2 regions of the Halomonas sp. BL6 genome follow, and region 1 is predicted to be linked to the other one. Evidence: predicted binding sites of a transcription regulator. Region 1 holds the regulator's gene; the other holds the start of a gene.
What was found. Region 1 encodes sigma-54, which starts transcription at its own class of promoters, with help from an activator protein. Its sites were predicted from a motif close to TGGCACNNNNNTTGCTNT; they were not measured.
Positions count from the first base shown of each region.

Region 2: the regulator sigma-54 is predicted to act here: its motif matches at 1,356-1,373, upstream of FHJ80_RS01930 (CmpA/NrtA family ABC transporter substrate-binding protein).

Region 1 is NZ_VDGL01000004.1:277,555-281,358, reverse strand. Features, by position in the region: gene lptB (LPS export ABC transporter ATP-binding protein) at 1-636, shown strand, start outside; gene FHJ80_RS10780 (RNA polymerase factor sigma-54) at 742-2,157, shown strand; gene raiA (ribosome hibernation-promoting factor, HPF/YfiA family) at 2,255-2,563, shown strand; gene ptsN (PTS IIA-like nitrogen regulatory protein PtsN) at 2,568-3,035, shown strand; gene rapZ (RNase adapter RapZ) at 3,094-3,804, shown strand, end outside.
Region 2 is NZ_VDGL01000001.1:417,587-421,390, forward strand. Features, by position in the region: gene FHJ80_RS01930 (CmpA/NrtA family ABC transporter substrate-binding protein) at 1-1,272, opposite strand, end outside; gene FHJ80_RS01935 (sigma 54-interacting transcriptional regulator) at 1,566-3,524, shown strand; gene FHJ80_RS01940 (TolC family outer membrane protein) at 3,673-3,804, shown strand, end outside.

The DNA.
Region 1 (3,804 bases):
GTCGTTGGACTGTTGGGCCCCAATGGAGCCGGTAAAACCACCTCGTTTTACATGATCGTCGGACTGGTCAAATCCGATGCGGGCAATGTGGGTATCGACGATCTGGATTTGACCCACGCGCCCATGCACGAACGCGCCATGGCAGGCATTGGGTATCTTCCCCAAGAGGCCTCGATTTTTCGCAAGCTCTCGGTAGCCGATAACATCATGGCCATCCTCGAGACGCGCAAAACGCTCGATCGCAGCGCCAGAGAAGCTCGCCTGGAGTCACTGCTCGAAGATTTTCATATCACCCATATTCGTGACAACCTAGGCATGAGCCTCTCAGGAGGCGAGCGCCGTCGAGTAGAGATCGCGCGGTCGCTGGCCACCGAGCCCGCGTTCATTCTACTCGACGAACCCTTTGCCGGGGTCGACCCTATTTCGGTCGGCGAAATCAAAACCATTATCCGCGCACTCAAAAAACGCCACATCGGCGTCTTGATCACCGACCACAACGTGCGTGAAACCCTGGATATTTGCGATATCGCCTACATCGTTGGCGATGGCCACATCATCGCCAGTGGAAACGCCCAGGAGATTCTCAATAACCAAAAGGTCCGCGACGTCTATCTGGGCGCTGATTTCCGGCTCTAAACCGAGGCCTGACCAAACTTTTCTTTTAGTGGCATGCTTATTGCACTTGCACGTAGCCATAACTCGCTCTAGGGTGGAGCTTTCTGATTAACGAGTGGTTCTCAGATGGTCATGAAAGCTTCTCTCCAATTGCGTATCGGCACACAGCTGACCATGACACCCCAGCTGCAACAGGCCATTGCCTTGCTGCAGCTCTCTACGCTGGACCTCCGTCAAGAAATTCAGCAAGCGCTTGACGCCAACCCTATGCTCGAGCAAGAGGACGAGTTTGGAGAGCAGGCAGTCAGCGAGCCGCAAGAGGCCGAGTGGTCTGACAGCATTCCCAACGAACTCTCCGTCGACAGCGACTGGTCGGACACCTATCAAGACATGGGCAGTCTGAGCGGTGGTAGCGAAGGACCCGACTTCGAGCGTCAAGCCGCTGGCCAAAGCCTTCATGGCCATTTGCTGTGGCAACTGGCCATGACCGATGTCAGCTCACGGGAATATGCAATTGCGGAGAGCCTGATCGATGCGCTGGACGCCAATGGTTATCTTACCCAGCCGCTCAACGACATTCGTGAAGGGCTCAAAGCACAAGGTCATGACGGCTTGAGCCAACGGGAAGTGGAAAATACCCTACTGCGCTTGCAGCAGTTCGAGCCGACCGGCGTATTCGCTCGCGACCTGCGAGAATGTCTGATGCTTCAACTTGCTGCGTTGCCGGAAGACACCCCGCTATTGATGCCAGCCAAACGGCTGGTACGACAGTTTTTGGAGGCGCTAGGCAAAGACGATATGCGCCTCCTCAAGCGCCGTTTGAGCCTGGACGATGAGCAGCTGGATGACGTCATTCGATTAATTCGCAGCCTCGATCCCCGACCCGGCAGCGCCTACGGCGTGACCGACGATAGCTACATCACTCCCGATCTGGTCGTGCGCCATGACAACGAAGGCTGGCATTTAGAGCTCAACCCGGACGCTCTTCCACGGCTACGCATCCAACCCGACTACGCCAGCTTGATCAAACGCGCCGACAAGAGCCAGGACAACCAGTTCTTGAAAGAGCACCTTCAAGAAGCGCGCTGGCTGATCAAAAGCCTCTCTAGCCGCAATGACACCTTGCTGCGCGTGGGGCGTGAAATCATCGCTCGCCAAATTGGCTTTCTAGAGCACGGCGAAGAGGCCATGAAGCCGCTGATCTTGGCCGACATCGCCGAAGCCGTAGAGATGCATGAGTCGACCATCTCACGCGTGACGACACAGAAGTTCATTCATACACCGCGTGGCGTGTTCGAGTTGAAATACTTTTTCTCCAGTCAAGTCAGTGGCCAAGACGGCGGCGACAGCCACTCGAGCACGGCCATTCGCGCACGTATCAAAAAGCTCATTCAAGAGGAGCCCTCAGGCAAACCGCTCTCCGATAGTCGCTTGGTGACGCTTCTCGAAGAGGGCGGAATAAGCGTGGCACGACGTACCGTCGCGAAATATCGCGAGTCGATGGGCATTCCCTCTTCGAGCGAGCGCCGCCGTTTACGCTAGTTAAACGTTTGGTCGTGACAAACTCACCGCAAGGGCTTTGCAATAGCGTAAAAAGGGTTACAATCGAAGTACAGCCCGATGGATAAGGAGCACGTCAATGCAAGTAAACATCACTGGTCATCACGTTGAACTGACTGACGCCTTGCGTGACTACGTTAACGAAAAGCTGGAACGCGTCGAACGACACTACGACAATATCACCACGGTACAAGTGACCTTATCTGTCGAAAAGGAGCGCCAGCAGGCAGCGTGCACGCTACATGCCGCCGGTGCTGACCTTCATGCCGAGGCACTCGATAACGATATGTATGCCGCCATCGATGCCCTTGCGGACAAAATCGATCGTCAACTCGTCAAACACAAGGAAAAAGCACAAGCTCGCGCTCAAGGCGCAGGCGTGCGTTAACTCAATGACGTTGGAAACCATTCTCCCCCCGGAGCGCGTGCTTTATGACGTACCCGGGGGCAGCAAAAAGCGGGTGCTGGAGTTTTTCAGCACCTTCATCGCCCAAAACACGCCCAGCCTCGACAGCCAAGAAGTGTTCAGTCGTTTGATTGGGCGCGAGCGTCTTGGCAGCACGGGGATTGGCAACGGTGTTGCCATTCCCCACGCAAGAAGCCCGCACTGCAGTGCCCCCATTGCTGGCTTTTTGAAACTGGCGGAACCCGTCGATTTCGATGCCATCGATGGGGACCCGGTCGATCTCGTGTTCGTTTTGCTGGTGCCTGAAGAAGCCGATGACACGCACCTTGCTTTGCTCGGACAAGTCGCGACGATCATGAACGACGCCGATACTCGCCAACAGCTGCGCAAAGCAGGCAGTCAAAAAGAACTGTTGACGCTGATAACGGCCAAGATACGCGAACAAGCTGCGTAACAGATCTACTCCTTCAATTTGTCTTTACTTCTTACGCTCAAACGCCAAGAGAGACGCTATGCAACTGGTGATCATTAGCGGCCGTTCAGGTTCCGGTAAGTCTATCGCCTTACAAGCGCTGGAAGATCTTGGCTATTACGCGATCGATAACTTGCCTGCCATGCTGTTGGGCTCGCTTATCGACGAGTTGCGCGCCCAGGGTGAGCGCACCCGGATTGCCGTCAGTATCGACGCACGCAACTTACCTACTGCGCTGGAGCGTCTGCCAGCGCTACTTGAAGAATTGCGCCACCGGGAAATTCGTTTTCAGGTGATCTACCTGACAACCGATGCGCGTATTTTGCTGGAGCGTTACTCGGCCACCCGCCGTCGTCATCCCCTCACCCGTGATAGCGACATGACGCTGGAAGAAGCGATCAACAAAGAAGAAGAAACGCTGAATGACATTCGCGACCTCGCCGATTTATTGATCGATACGTCTCGACTCTCCGTACACGATCTGCGACGCCGCATTACCGACCAAGTAGCTCATCAGCGCCAGCATCAACTGACGCTCACCTTCGAGTCCTTTGGCTACAAACGCGGCGTTCCGCTGGATGCCGACCTCGTGTTCGACGTACGCTGCTTGCCCAATCCTTATTGGGACCCTACTCTGCGCCAATATACCGGTCGCGACGCCAACATCATCGACTTCTTGAGCGGCTACCCCGTGGTAGAGGCCATGGCAAGCGATATTGAAACGTGGCTGGAGAAGTGGCTACCGGCCTAT
Region 2 (3,804 bases), on a different contig from region 1:
GTCCCGAGCGATCTGCTGATAATCCACGTCGCCTTCGATATAGCCCCAGCGCTTCATCTGCGTCAGGATCCAGACCGCCATGGAGTGCCAGGGGAAGGGGTCGAAATCGATGCGGTCGGGCACGTTCTGTACGCCGCCCAAACCGTCGGCAAAGCGCCCGGTGAGTACTTGCTCTATGACCGTGACCGGCTGGTTCAGGTAATTCGTCGGAGCAATGGCTTCGGCAATCTCTGAGCGGTTGGCAGGGTCGGAGGAGTACTGTGTCGCGTCGATAATCGCGCGAAGCAAAGCGCCGTAGGTGTTCGGGTTCTCGCGGGCAAAGCGGGCGCTGGTGGCAAAGGCGCAGCAGGGGTGTCCGTCCCAAATCTCTTTGGTCAGCAGATGAATGAAGCCGATGCGTTCGAATACCGCGCGCTGGTTGAAGGGGTCGGGTGATAAGAAGCCGTCGATGTTGCCTGCCCGCAGGTTGGCGACCATCTCGGGCGGCGGAATCACGCGAATTTGAATATCTTGATCCGGATCCAAGCCGTGCTCGGCGACATAGTAGCGCAGTAGGAAGTTGTGCATGGAGTACTCGAACGGTACGCCAAAGGTAAAGCCTTTCCACTGCTGCGGATCGCGCTTATCCAGGTGGTCGTTATGTAGCACGATGGCCTGACCGTTGATGTTTTCTACCGCTGGCATGATGAATGGCTCGGGCGTGGAACCCGCACCGAGGGTCATGGCCAATGGCATGGGCGTTAGCATGTGCGCCGCGTCGTATTCGCGGTTAAGGGATTTATCCCGCGCCACTGCCCACCCCGCGGTTTTGATGACCGAGACATCCAGGCCGTAGCGCTCATAAAAACCCATGGGGTGGGCCATGATGATGGGGGTAGCGCAGGTAATGGGAACGAAGCCCACATTAAGCTGGGTTTTCTCGAGCGGACCTAAACTCTCTTTGACGGCGGCTTTGATCGAATCTAGGGGGAACAGGCTCGCTAACGCCGCGGCGGCCGTGCCGCCACCCACCAGCTTCATGAACTGACGGCGGTGCATGTCGCTATGGCCAAACATGCCGCGTATTAAGGCGCTTTCGACCACTCGATCCATAACGTCATCGGCGCTGCTTGGCGTTAACGATGGTGCCACTGCGTTTGTCTGATGCGGGGACCTAGCGCTGTTGGGTTGGGAGGGGGAGCACTGATGGCAATCGCACTGTCGTCCGTGAATCAGTGATTGGCGATGATCGAACGGGTTGCCAAGACTGCTGGGGTCGTTGTTCTCTTTCATGGACGTTCACCTCACAGGAGCAAAAGGGGTTTAAGCTGCGCCGTCTTGGTGCGTAACGATTCCCTGCGGCGCTATGTCCATAGATAGCGACTTATATGCCAAAACGAGTTTTTCTGATGTTTTTGTCGATGAGTCATAGGGTTACTGGTGTGAGAAGGCAGTCGCTGAGTCAACGAATTCGTCACGATTTTTCGTCAATGACGATATTTCGTTGTTTAAATAACGAAAATTCGTGATTGGCCCGCTGTTTGTATGGAAAGAGAGTCGTCCAGCTGGCTGCCAAGGAGCCTGTGATGCGTGGCACTTCCCACTCCTCGATCATCGAAACGCCCTTAACGCATATGGCCAGCCATACGCCGCTGGCCATGATCATCGTCGATCCGCTTAGCGATTCCCTGATCGATGCCAACCCTGCCGCCTGCCACTTGCTGCTCCTAGCGCGTGATCAAACCCTCACCACCCCCTTCAGTCACCGCTTGAGCGCCTCACTGCCGCTATGGGTCAGCTTTACCGACGAGGTACTAACGACCGGGCAAGGGTGGTCGGATGATTTAGTGCTGCTGGATAGCGCCCGCCAACCTCGTCGTGTCGAAGTCTATGGCCAACGCTTGCAGAGCGAATCGCAGCTATTGTTGACGTTGATCGATCGCAACAAGGCCGAACAGCGTCGTGCCAAGGCCGAGCTTAGCCGACAGCACCGGCAAGGGGAGGTGGGCTGGCAGCGGGTCGAGCAGGTGTTCGAGCGTATCGAAAAGCAGAACCAGCTGATTCTCAGCGCGGCCGGGGAGGGCATTTACGGCCTGGATGCCGATGGCAAAACCACCTTCGTCAATCCGGCCGCCGAGCGCATTCTTGGCTGGAGTACGGAGGATATGGTGGGCCACGATGCGCATCTGATGTTTCATCATACCCACGCCGATGGCAGCCACTTCCCCGTCCAGCAGTGCCCTATCCATGCCTCGTTTAGTGATGGTCAAGTGCACCATGTGGATGACGAAGTGTTCTGGCATAAAAATGGCGAGGCCATTCCCGTGGAGTACACCAGCACGCCGATTTTCGAAATGGGCCGATTAGTGGGAGCGGTGGTCCTGTTTCGCGATATTCGCGAGCGTAAACGTGCCGAGCAGCAGCTACGCGATGCGCTAGAAGAGGTGGAGTCGCTCAAACGCCGCTTGGAGCTAGAGAACCAGTATCTGCAAGAAGAGATCAAAGCCGAAGTGAACCACCGCAATATCGTCGGCAACAGCCCGGCGGTGGCCAAGCTGACTCAGCAGATTGCCATGGTCGCGCCGACCAGCGCTAACGTGCTGATTAGCGGCGAGTCAGGTACTGGCAAAGAACTGATTGCCCGGGCAATTCACGCAGGTAGTACTCGCAGCGACCGGCCGTTGATCCGCGTGAACTGTGCCGCGATTCCCCGCGACCTCTTCGAGAGTGAGTTCTTCGGTCACGTGAAAGGCGCCTTTACCGGCGCGGTGCAAGACCGTCCGGGACGCTTTGAATTGGCCCATGGCGGCACGCTGTTCCTGGATGAAGTAGGGGAAATCCCATTAGAGCTGCAGAGCAAGCTGCTGCGCGTATTGCAGGATCAGCAGTTCGAGCGGGTGGGGGATAACCGTACCCGCGAAGTGGATGTGCGGGTGATTGCGGCGACCAATCGTGAGTTAAAAGAGATGATCGATGCCGGGCAGTTTCGCGAGGATCTCTACTTCCGATTGAACGTCTTTCCCATCGACTCCGTTCCACTGCGCAAACGCATCGAAGACGTGCCGCTGCTGGCCCGCCACTTCTTGCATCGCGCCTGCCTGAAGTTCAACAAACCTGGGGTACGAATACCGCCTGCGCAACTTGATGTCCTCACGCGTTATCCCTGGCCCGGCAATATTCGCGAGTTGGAGAACGTCATCGAGCGTCAGGTAATCGTGACGCAAGATCAGCGGCTCTCTTTCGATGACCTTTTGTTGGTAGAGCCACTATCTCGTCACACGGCGTTCAACGAAACGTCGCACGATAGTAGCGAGTTGCCCGACCACCTGCTCACCGAGCAAGCGCTGTGCCATCAGCAGCGGTGCAATGCACTAAAAGCGTTGAAAGCCGCAAACGGAAAGGTGTCTGGGGCGGGAGGAGCGGCTGAGCTGTTGGGCATGAAGCCCACCACCCTCACTTCGCGACTGCAAAAATGGGGCATCGATCCTCGGCAATATCGCAGACGCCAGCGCAAAAGTACGTCAGCCAACGATGCTTTGGACTAAGGTTAGGGAGGATCTGCTTGACATCCGTTTGTACACACAAATCAGGCAACTTCAAGTCTAGCATACATACATGAATGTAACTATAATGCCACTCTTTCATAATGGTGCTCTGCTGCGCCGTCTTACGTTGACACCTAGAGGCAATCCCATGCGACTAGCACACTGGGCAGTCAATGCCCCCTTCCGCCCCCTATTGTTGGCAGTACTCACGGCGTCCTTTATCGCGCCCGCCCAAGCGGCCGATTTGGTGACCATTACCCGTGACGCGCTGAATAACAAT